DNA from 2 places in the Stenotrophomonas sp. 57 genome. Region 1 is predicted to be linked to the other one. Evidence: riboswitches for the same ligand, from Rfam matches in the RefSeq annotation. Region 1 holds a riboswitch; the other holds the start of a gene.
The links. Region 1 has a riboswitch for glycine ahead of gcvP (aminomethyl-transferring glycine dehydrogenase). Riboswitches for the same ligand answer to the same signal wherever they lie in the genome.
Positions count from the first base shown of each region.

Region 2: another riboswitch for glycine. It lies ahead of QP512_RS18100 (trimeric intracellular cation channel family protein); the one in region 1 lies ahead of gcvP (aminomethyl-transferring glycine dehydrogenase).

Region 1 is NZ_CP127407.1:3,243,846-3,249,280, reverse strand. Features, by position in the region: gene gcvP (aminomethyl-transferring glycine dehydrogenase) at 1-1,574, opposite strand, end outside; glycine riboswitch at 1,637-1,739, opposite strand; gene QP512_RS15040 (multidrug effflux MFS transporter) at 2,041-3,267, shown strand; gene QP512_RS15035 (siderophore-interacting protein) at 3,407-4,303, shown strand; gene QP512_RS15030 (hypothetical protein) at 4,372-4,764, shown strand; gene QP512_RS15025 (M2 family metallopeptidase) at 4,892-5,435, opposite strand, start outside.
Region 2 is NZ_CP127407.1:3,935,799-3,941,233, reverse strand. Features, by position in the region: gene QP512_RS18120 (DNA alkylation repair protein) at 1-157, shown strand, start outside; gene QP512_RS18115 (DUF6616 family protein) at 212-550, shown strand; gene QP512_RS18110 (hypothetical protein) at 663-920, shown strand; gene QP512_RS18105 (3-deoxy-7-phosphoheptulonate synthase) at 1,216-2,289, shown strand; gene QP512_RS18100 (trimeric intracellular cation channel family protein) at 2,501-3,118, opposite strand; glycine riboswitch at 3,203-3,306, opposite strand; glycine riboswitch at 3,320-3,409, opposite strand; gene QP512_RS18095 (GIY-YIG nuclease family protein) at 3,450-3,725, shown strand; gene QP512_RS18090 (hypothetical protein) at 3,870-4,286, shown strand; partial or broken gene QP512_RS18085 (nuclear transport factor 2 family protein) at 4,355-4,787, shown strand; gene QP512_RS18080 (hypothetical protein) at 4,791-5,246, shown strand; gene QP512_RS18075 (NAD(P)/FAD-dependent oxidoreductase) at 5,330-5,435, opposite strand, start outside.

The DNA.
Region 1 (5,435 bases):
GAGAACTCCGGCCACGTCACCGGAATCATTTCGGCGGTGGCGTTGAGCTTCATGGTGCACGAGCCCAGCGGGATCATCGTGCGGTCCATCGCCAGGTCCTTGTCGGCCAGCGAACGCAGGTAGCGCAGCAGTTCGTGCTCGCTGTGGTGGGTGTTGAACACCGGATGGGTCAGGAACGCGGACTGGCGCAGCAGGCCGGCCGGCAGCGCGTCGGCGGTGCTGGCGTCCAGCGCGTCGACGTCGGCCTGGGCACCGAACACCGCAGCCAGCGCAACCACGTCGGCGCGGGTGGCGGTTTCGTCCAGGCTGATGCCGACCGAGTCGCTGTCGATCGCGCGCAGGTTGTAACCGGCAGCGCGTGCCTTGACGTGGATCTCATCGGCGTGCACGCCGGTGACATGCAGGGTGTCGAAGAAGTCGCCACCGACCTGCACGCCGGCATTGCGCAGCGCTGCGGCCAGGATCGAGGCCAGGCGATGGGTGCGGCGGGCGATGCGGGTCAGGCCTTCCGGGCCGTGGTAAACGGCGTACATCGAGGCCATCACCGCCAGCAGCACCTGCGCGGTACAGATGTTGGACGTCGCCTTCTCGCGGCGGATGTGCTGCTCGCGGGTCTGCAGGGTCAGGCGGTAGGCCGGGTTGCCCTGGGCATCGACCGAAACACCGATCAGGCGGCCCGGCATCGAACGCTTGTAGGCATCGCGGCAGGCCATGAACGCCGCATGCGGGCCACCGAAGCCGAACGGCACGCCGAAGCGCTGGCTGTTGCCGACCACGATGTCCGCGCCCCATTCGCCCGGGGCGGCCAGCAGGGTCAGGGCCAGCAGGTCGGTAGCCACGGCCACCAGGCCGCCACGTGCGTGCACGGCATCGACCAGCGCCTTGTAGTCGCCCACCTGGCCGAAGGTATCCGGATACTGCAGCAGCAGGCCGAAGGCTTCCGCATCCAGCGCTTCGGCCGGGGTGCCGACACGCAGCACGATGCCCATCGGCTCGGCGCGGGTGCGCAGCAGTTCCAGCGTCTGCGGATGCACGGCGTCGTGCACGAAGAAGGTGTCCGACTTGGACTTGGCCGAGCGCTTGGCCAGGGTCATCGCTTCAGCAGCGGCGGTGGCTTCGTCCAGCAGCGAGGCGTTGGCGATTTCCATGCCGGTGAGGTCGGCACACAGGGTCTGGAAGTTGATCAGCGCTTCCATGCGGCCCTGCGAGATTTCCGCCTGGTACGGGGTGTAGGCGGTGTACCAGGCCGGGTTTTCCAGGATGTTGCGCAGGATCACGTTCGGCGTGTGGGTGCCGTAGTAGCCCTGGCCGATGAAGCTGCGCAGCACGGTGTTCTTGTCGGCGATGGCACGGATCTTCGCCAGTGCCTGCACTTCGGTCATCGACTCCGGCAGCGCCAGCGGCGCCGGCGACTTGATCTTGGCCGGCACGATGGCATCGGTCATCGCATCCAGCGACGCGTGGCCGACGACATCGAGCATCTGCGCGATCTCGGCGTCGTTGGGGCCGATGTGGCGCTCGACGAACGCGTTGTGGTGCTCGAGCTCACGCAGGGAAGGGGTGTTCTGGGACATGGCGAAGGATCCGTCAGGAAAGGGCACACGCACGGGCACAAGCCGCCGGTCGGCGGTCTGCGGGGCGCCCCTCTGTCCTTTTGCCTGAGAGTTTAAAAGCGCGGAAAACCGCAGCTTCGTGCCCCTTCGGCGCCGGATCGAACCGGTCTCTCCAGAGTTGTGTTACGGGTGGTATCGGGCCTGAGCGATTACGGGCGTTGCGCCTTCGGCAGCGGTGTTCCGCTTCTCCCACCGTGTTGCCCGCCGATTATAGCCCCTTGCGGGCCCGGCCAGCGGCTGCTGGTCGGTGCCGCCGCGCCTGAATGGCCGATGGCCCGGCCGTGCGTTTTGTGCAGTGCTGCATGGCGTCAGGCGCAATCCCCACCTATGATGGGCGGATACCCGAATTCATCTGGCGCCGTCCCCGTTGCTGCGGGACCGGCGCCCGCCGTGCGTGCCCCGCACGGACCTGCCGGACGCTGCCTCCATGACCGCCGCTGTTGCCCCCTCCACCCGCCGCATGGCCCTGCTGCTTGCCGGCCTGGCCATGTTCGGCCCGTTCTCGATCGACACCATCTTCCCGGCGTTCCCGCAGCTGGCCCAGCGCTTGGCGGTGGACGAGGTGGCGGTGCAGCAGACCATCAGCGTGTACCTGCTGTTCTACGGCCTGATGAGCCTGGCGCACGGCCCGCTGTCCGATGCCTGGGGCCGCAAGCGGGTGATCCTCGGCGGTCTGGTGGTGTTCGTCGGTGCCTCGGTCGGCTGCGCGCTGTCCACCGACCTGCCCACGCTGCTGGCGTTCCGCGCGCTGCAGGGCCTGTCGGCGGGTGTCGGCATGATCGTCGGCCGCGCGGTGATCCGCGATCTCTACCATGGCCATGACGCGCAGCGGCTGATGAGCCAGGTGTCGATGCTGTTCGGCATCGCCCCGGCCATCGCACCGATCATCGGCGGCTGGATCCTGCTCAGTGGTGCAGGCTGGCCGCTGATCTTCTGGTTCCTGGTGGTCTTCGCACTGGTCCTGCTTGCGGCCACCGCGCGCTTCCTGCCGGAAACCCATCCGGTCGAGGCACGGGTGCCGCTGTCGCCGCGCGTGCTGCTGCGTGACTACGTGCGCATCGGCTTCAGCCCGCGCTTCCTGCGCCTGGCGCTGGCCGGCAGCATCGGTTTCGGCGGCATCTTCCTGTACATCTCCTCGGCGCCGGTGTTCGTGATGCAGCACCTGCATCTAGGCGAGGGCGGTTTCGCCTGGTTGTTCATTCCCACCATCGGCGGCATGACCACCGGCTCGTTCCTGTCCGGGCGCATGGCCGGGCACACCACGCCCACACGCCAGGTCGCCATCGGTTTCAGCCTGTGCGCGCTGTCGGCGCTGCTGAATGTCGCCTACGTGGCGCTGTCGCCGCAGTTCGTGCTGCCGTGGGCGGTGCTGCCGATCTTCCTGGGCGGCATGGGCATGTCGCTGATCTTCCCGATCCTGGCCCTGGCGGTGCTGGACATGTACCCGCACCAGCGTGGCCTGGCGTCGTCGCTGCAGGCCTTCGTGCAGCTGATGATCAGCACGGTGGTGGCGGGCGTGGTGTCGCCGCTGCTCAGTGCCAGCCCGCTGCACCTGGCGCTGGGGCAGGCCGCATTCTTCGCTGCTGGCTTCGTGTTCTGGTACTGGGAACACCAGCGTGAACGCGCAGCGCAGGCAGCCTGCACGGGCCATTGAGCAGCGCGCAGGGGTAGGGCGGGCCGCGATGCCCGCAACGCTTGCGACGAGGAACGACCGGACTAGGCTGACGACTCCAGCCAGCCGGTGCGTGGATGCACGACAGCCAGCCGATCCGATGTCGTTGCATGAGGTTCCCATGGCTGCGCAGCAGACCTACCGCCTGTTCGAGGTGGCGCTGAAGGAGCGCCGCGTTCTTTCCCCTTCCCTGGACCGCATGGTGTTCACCGGTGCCGACGTGGCGCGGATGAAGACCGAAGGCCCGGACCAGCGCATCAAGGTGTTCTTCCCCTTGCCCGGCCAGGACGTGCCGCAGGTGCCCAGTGGCGAGGACTGGTATCCGCGCTACCGGGCGTTGCCGGACGACCAGCGTCCGCCGATGCGCACCTACACCATCCGCCAGCTGCGCGCGGAACAGTGCGAGGTTGACGTGGATTTTGTCCTGCATGGCGAGACCGGGCCGGCCTCGCGCTGGGCCATCCACGCCCGCCCGGGCGACCGCGTGGTGCTGCTGGCCCCCGATGCCGACTGTACCGACAGCAGCGAAGGCTGGGAGTGGAAGCCGCCGGCGGATATCGGCCAGGTGCTGCTGGTGGCGGATGAAACCGCGCTACCAGCGGTGGCCGGCATTCTCGAGGAACTGGCCACGCTGGCCGATCCGCCACGCACGCTGGCGCTGCTGGAAGTGGCGCACGCCGGCGATGCGGTGCCGCTGAAGGCCCCGGAAACGGCCGAGCTGGTCTGGCTGCCACGCGGGCAGGCGACCTACGGGCATCCTCTGTTGCAGGCGGTGCAGGCGCGGCTGACAGCGGCCTCGAGCGTGGGCGCAGGCGACGAACTGGAAGAGATCGACATTGACGCGCAGATCCTCTGGGAACAGGCTGATGCCAGCGTGGCCGGGCCGCTGTATGCCTGGGTCGCAGGCGAGGCAGGAGCGGTGATGGCGATCCGTCGCCATCTGGTCCGCGACTGCGGGCTGGACCGCCGCGCGATCACCTTCATGGGCTACTGGCGGCACGGCAAAGTGCTGGACTGAGGGGTGTGAAGCGGCGTGGCGGGCGGGGTGCGCTATCCTTGCGCCCCCTTTCGCAGCGGTACCGCACCATGTCCACCAGCTCCAAGACCCGCCGCGACCAGCGCCGTCGCCAGGAAAAGCAGGCCGCCAACAAGGCTGCCGCGCAGGCGTCGCCGGTGGAACCGCATGCCGAACTGCGCGATGCACAGCGCACCCTGCTGGCCGGTGTCGTGCGCCGCGACGGCGAATGGGTGCTGGGCATGGATGGCCGCATTGCCGGCCACAGCGAGAGCGCTGCGCAGGTGCTGGCGCTGATCATGCAGGCCGGTGAGCTGCACGAACGCAATGGCACGCCGGTACGCCTCATGTACTCCGACGCACTGCGCGATGCCGCACAGGCCGAAGCCAAGGAGAAGGGCCAGACCTTCGAGGAATTCAAGGCCGAGCTGGCCGCGGCGATGGCGGCGAAGAAGAACAGCTGATCGCGCCGAATCTGTAGAGCCGAGCCGTGCTCGGCTTGCCGTGCGCAGCACGGTGGAAACGCAGCCGAGCATGGCTCGGCTCTACAACACGGAGAAGGGGCGGATCCGTGCGGACCCGCCCCTTCTTTCATTTCGCCGCCGGCGCCGCGTTGGCCTGCCAGCCGCACATCTGGCCTGCGTTCTGCTGCTTCAGCCACTCGTTGACCGGTGTGAAGTACTCGATCATCGGGCCGGCATCGAGCTTGTCGGTACCCGTCAGCTCCTTCAGCGTGGCCTGCCACGGCTGGCTGGCGCCCTTGCTCAGCATGGCCCAGTACTTCTGGCCGGCTTCCTTGTTGCCGTAGAAGGTGCACTCATGCAGCGGTCCCTTGTAGCCGGACGCGTCGCACAGGCCCTTGTAGAACTGGAACTGCAGGATGCGCGCCAGGAAGTAGCGGGTGTACGGGGTGTTGCCCGGCACGTGGTACTTCGCGCCCGGATCGAAGAATTCCTCGCCACGGGTGCTGGCCGGGGCCACGCCCTGGTACTTGGCCTTGAGGTCCCACCACGCCTTGTTGTAGTTGTCGGCGGTGATCGATCCGTCGAACACGCCCCAGCGCCAACGGTCGATCATCAGACCGAACGGCAGGAACGACACGCCCGACAGCGCCATGCGCATCTGGTTGTTGATG
Region 2 (5,435 bases), 690 kb from region 1:
GGAACGCTATGTGCAGGATTCGGTCGGCAACTGGCTCAATGATGCCGGCAAGACGCAGCCGCAGTGGCTGCGTGAGCTGTGCACGCGTTGGCAGCACGAGCGCCACAGCGGCGCCAACGCCTACATCCGCCAACGTGCACTGCGCTCGCTGCGGTAGTGCAGGTTGCCGGCCGCCTCCGCCCAACTTCGTAAACCTCAAGGAAGAACCACCATGTCGCACACCTTCATCGAGCTCTATACCGCCACGCCTGCCTGGACCACACTCCCGCCCGAGCAGCGGAGCGCTTTCTTCGCCCGCATCGGAGCCGGCATGCAGCAGTTCGATCCAGTCCGCATCACTCCGCTGGCGATGGGCCGCATTGCCGCGGGCGTGCCGCACAGCAGCGATGCGCAGTTCTATGCGGTCTGGCGCTGCGCGGGCCGCGAGGAGGTCGATGCGCTGGTGGCTGGCATTGCCGCTACCGGCTGGCATGAGTACTTCACCACCACCCATGCGGCAGGCGCGATGGACAGCATGGCCCAGCACCTGGCCGACCTGGCCGCCTTGTAGCAGGATGGCAGATGCCGGTGGATGCCGGTCCTCGGCATGGGGGGGCACATGCGCCTGTCACCCGGACGCGGTAAACAGTGCATTCCCCCTGTCATCCGCGCGGAAGTCGATCATGCAGAGCACGCTCCAGATAACGCTGTACGGCCCGCTTGGCGACACCCCGGCACTGCAGCTGCCGGAGGCGGAAGGGCCGTCGGTGGCCATCCCTGAGCCCGTCCTGCGGCGGCTGGTGTCCGACCTCTACACCGCCCGGTCCCTGCTCAACCCGGAACAGCTGGAGGAAGCGCGGCAGGAACTGGGCCGCGTGCTGGAGCGTTGGGCTGACATCCATGAAGGCCTGCTGCTGGACGTGGAAGTGCATGGCAAATGAGCGACTTCGCGTGCCAGCTGCCGCAGGGATGGGCCGGGCGGGCCCCACGCTGCACCGCGTGCCCAGTTGCGGATGAAACATTTTGCACTGCGCAAAAGCTGTGCTATCAATACATCCCATGAACGCAGCCCCCACCAGCTTTTACTGGTATTACTTTCCGAAGCCACTGGCGGAGGAAGGACTGCGCTCACCCTGAAGAAAGCTTCAGACGCATTCCCGAAAGCCGCCAGCGAACCTGGCGGCTTTTTTCATGTCGCCACGCTGGGGACCCCCAACGTTCCGGAGATCTCCCCCAATGCCCCCGCACACCGACGACCTGCGTATCCGCACCATCGAACCCCTGACACCGCCGGCCCAGCTGCTGGCGATGCTGCCCTGTGACGATGAAGCCTCCGACACCGTCAGCGCCTCGCGCGCGGCTCTGCACCAGATCCTGCATGGCCGTGATGACCGCCTGGCCGTGGTGGTGGGCCCGTGCTCGATCCACGACCCGAACGCCGCCATCGAGTACGCACAGCGCCTGAAGCCGCTGCGCGATGCGCTGGCCGGCGAACTGGAAATCGTCATGCGCGTGTACTTCGAGAAGCCGCGCACCACGGTGGGCTGGAAGGGCCTGATCAACGATCCGGACCTGGATGGCAGCTTCAGGATCGACAAGGGCCTGCGCATCGCCCGTGGCCTGCTGCGCGACATCAACAAGCTCGGCCTGCCCGCCGGTGTCGAGTTCCTTGACGTGATCTCGCCGCAGTACATCGCCGATCTGGTGGCATGGGGTGCCATTGGTGCGCGCACTACTGAAAGCCAGGTGCATCGCGAACTGGCGTCGGGGCTGTCGTGCCCGGTCGGCTTCAAGAATGGCACCGACGGCAACGTGAAGATCTCCGCCGACGCGGTGGGTGCCGCTTCGAATCCGCATCATTTCCTGTCGGTGACTAAGCAGGGTGGCACCGCCATCGTTTCGACCACCGGCAACCCGGATTGCCATGTGATCCTGCGTGGCGGCAAGCAGCCGAACTACGACGCGGGCAGTGTGGCCGAGGCCTGCCAGGCACTGGCCAAGGCCAGGTTGCCGACGCGCCTGATGATCGACGCCAGCCACGCCAACAGCCTGAAGAACCCCGAGAACCAGCCGAAGGTGATCGAGGACATCGCCGTTCAGTTGGAAGACGGGGAACAGCGCATCGTGGGTGTGATGATCGAGAGCCATCTGGTGGGTGGCCGCCAGGAACTGGTGGAAGGCCAGCCGCTGGTCTACGGGCAGAGCATCACCGATGGCTGCATCGACTGGGACACCACCGTGACGGTGCTGGAGCGACTGGCTGCGGCCGTGCGCGCCCGTCGCGAAGTGAAGGTGTCCGAAGCGGCCTGATGAAAGCCGCCTCACGGCGGCACGAGTGTGGATGGCGGCCAGCGCCTGCGGGGGTGCGGCCGCGATCAGGGCCGGTCGGAGTTGGAGACCGGCCCATCTGCACCGGCGATGCGCCTGGCGCTGCGCATGAGCGACAGCGCCAGGTACATCGCCGGGGTGGTGCAGGGCGCGAAGGGTAGCGCCGGGCCATGCCCGGCGAACACGCTATCGTTCAATGCACTTCGTCGTGATACACGAACTTCGGCATTTCCCAGCGGTAGTGGATCGCCAGCAGGCGCAACGCGAAGCCGCCGCCCAGGCAGCACAGGATCGCGGTGGCGTCGGCCACGCCCCAGTGCAGCAGCAACAGGTACGCCGCGCCGGTCAGCAACGCGATGATCGCGTACAGCTCCTTCTGGAAGATCAGCGGCACCTCGTTGCAGAGGATGTCGCGCAGCACGCCGCCGAACGCGCCGGTCAGCATGCCGGCGATCAGCACGATCGGCATCGCATGGCCCGCTTCGCGCGCAATCGAGCAGCCGATCAGGGTGAAGGCGATGAGGCCCAGGCCATCGAGCACCAGGAAGGTACGGCGGAAGTGGTGCATCCAGCGAGCCACCCATGTGGCGATCAGCGCCGCGCACACGGTGAAGCCCAGGTACTCGGGATGCTTCACCCAGCCCAGCGGATAGTGGCCGAGCAGGATGTCGCGCAGCGAACCGCCTCCGAGCGCGGTGACGCAGGCGATCATGACCACACCGAACAGGTCCATGCGGCGGCGGCCGGCGGCCAGGGCGCCGGTCATGGCTTCGGCGGAAATGGCGATCAGGTAGATGATGGACAGCAGCATGGGGCAGGCTCCGGGCGCGGTGGGGCCGGCCATGCGCCTATACCGCCACTGCCTGCGCAATGACGGGATGACGATGACCGGTGCCGCTCCCGCTGTCCTTTTGCCTGAGAGTTCAGCGGCGTAGGCCGCGTGCCCCTTCGGCGGATCGTCCCGGGCGTGCCCGGTGACCTCTCTCCAGCTCGGCGAGTCGAATGCATGGTTGGTGGGATTCCAGCCCACCGGCCTGAGCGATCATGGGAGCCTGCGCCTTCGGCGGGCGCCAGCGCGGCGCCTCTCTCCTGCATTCGGGCGCCAGTATATCCGCTGCAGTGCAGCACGGCATAATCCGGCCATGGCCCCGTCCCTCCGCCCGTGGTTCCTGTACCTGCTCGAATGCCGCGACGGCAGCTTCTACGCCGGTATCAGCACCGACGTGGACGCGCGTTTCGCCGCCCACCAGGCCGGCAAGGGCGCCCGCTACACCCGCGCCCGGCCGCCGCTGCGCATCCTTGCCGTGCGCGAGTACCCGGACCGCGCCGCCGCCTCGCGCGCCGAATGGCAGCTCAAGCAGCAGCCGCGCGAACGCAAGCTGGCCTGGCTGCAGGCGCCGGATCCCGCGCTTCTGTAGAGCCGAGCCCACGCTCGGCTTCTGTTCCGTCTGCACGATGCGGGGCCCGGGCATGGACTGGGCTCTACGGTAGATCCACGCCGTGCGTGGGTAGGCCTTGTCCATGCCATGATCGCCACACCCATCGACACATGGATCCGTCCGATGAAGAACCGCGGGATACTGCAGTTGGCTGCCTGCGTGGCCCTTCTGGCCTGCACCCAGGAACCATCGCCACCGCCACTGCAGCAGGGGCAGATCGGCACCGCCGCTGAGCTGGCCGCGTATGGCCCGAGGACACCCGAACCGATCCACCTGCGTCGTGACCGGGTCCCTCCCGATCTGATCGATCTGATCCCGTTCGCAGAAAGGTGGGGGATCGGCGATGACGTGCTTCGCAACGAAATGCAGGAGCGCGCCACTGACGCGGAAAAGCAGGCATTGGCGGATGCGCTGGCGGGGCGCCATGCGCGCATCACCACCTGGTTGGACAGCTTCCCGCAGGGGCAGCCCATGTCTGTAGAAGCCGCTGCGTTCATGTACATGCAGCTGGGCACCGACGAAATGGGCCTGATGCCGTAGATCCACGCCATGCGGGGATGCGGCTTGCACATGCCACGATCGCCCAGCCCTCAGCGCTGGAGACCCGGATGTCCACGATCGCCCTGTTGTTCGCCCTTTCCGTAGCCACAAGTCCTGCCGCCGACCCAGCCACCCTCGCGCCCACCGAAGCCACCTGCCACGACTACGTCGATGGCCAGCTGGAAGCCGACCCGCAGCGCGTCGCCCGTTCCCTGCATCCGGACCTGGCCAAGCGCGCGGTGCTCGGCGATACGCCCGACGAGCGGCTCAGGCCTGCGCCGCATGTCGAAGGAGGAACTGGTTTCGCTGACAAAGCAGGGCGCGCTGAAGACGCCGAAGGATCAATGGGACCGTCGCTGCACGGTGCTGGACTTGACCGGCAACGCGGCCTCGGTGCGGTTGGAAACCCCATGGTTCGTCGATTACTTCCACATGGGGCGCTTTGACCAACGCTGGGTCATCGTCAACGCGTTGTGGTACCCGAAGCCGAAGGCACAGTGAGCGATGCGTGCCGCCGGCAAAGCATGGATCTCCGTCGTCGTGCTAATCGCCGGCATCGCGCTGCTGCCTGGCCTTCTGTACCTGCTCGGGCTGACGCTGGCCGAAGGCCGGCCGCAGCCGGCAGACCGTGTGCCGAGTGGTGTGGCTGCGTGCACCAGTGAACCACGAACGGGATACCAGCCGGTGGACCCGTGGCGTTTCATCGCCCGGTTCTTCGACAAGGACGTGATGAAGAAGAAGGTGCCTGAAGTGGAGCGGGAGGCCTTCTGGATTGCCCGACGCCACCTGTGGCGGCAACCGCAGCAAGACATGCTGCGCTGGCATCTCAGCAGCACCGCATTGACGATCTGGATCACCCGGCATTGGAGTACCGCGCAGATTGCCGACACCGCGAGAAAAGAGGATTTCTGCCGGGCATGGTCGAAACGGCGGGTGCCGGGCGGCCCGATGAGGAGGTAGAGCCACGCATGGCGTGGATCTACTGCAACAAGGGGTCAGAGCCCTTTCCTGCGGAAAGGGATCCGACCCCGTTGCGTGCAGCCCTACCGCTTCGGCCGCCGGTCGTCGCGGTCATCACCGAAGATGATGCGTGCGCTGCGCTGGTAGCTCCAGTACGCCACCGCCCAGTTCAGCAGCACCACGATGCGG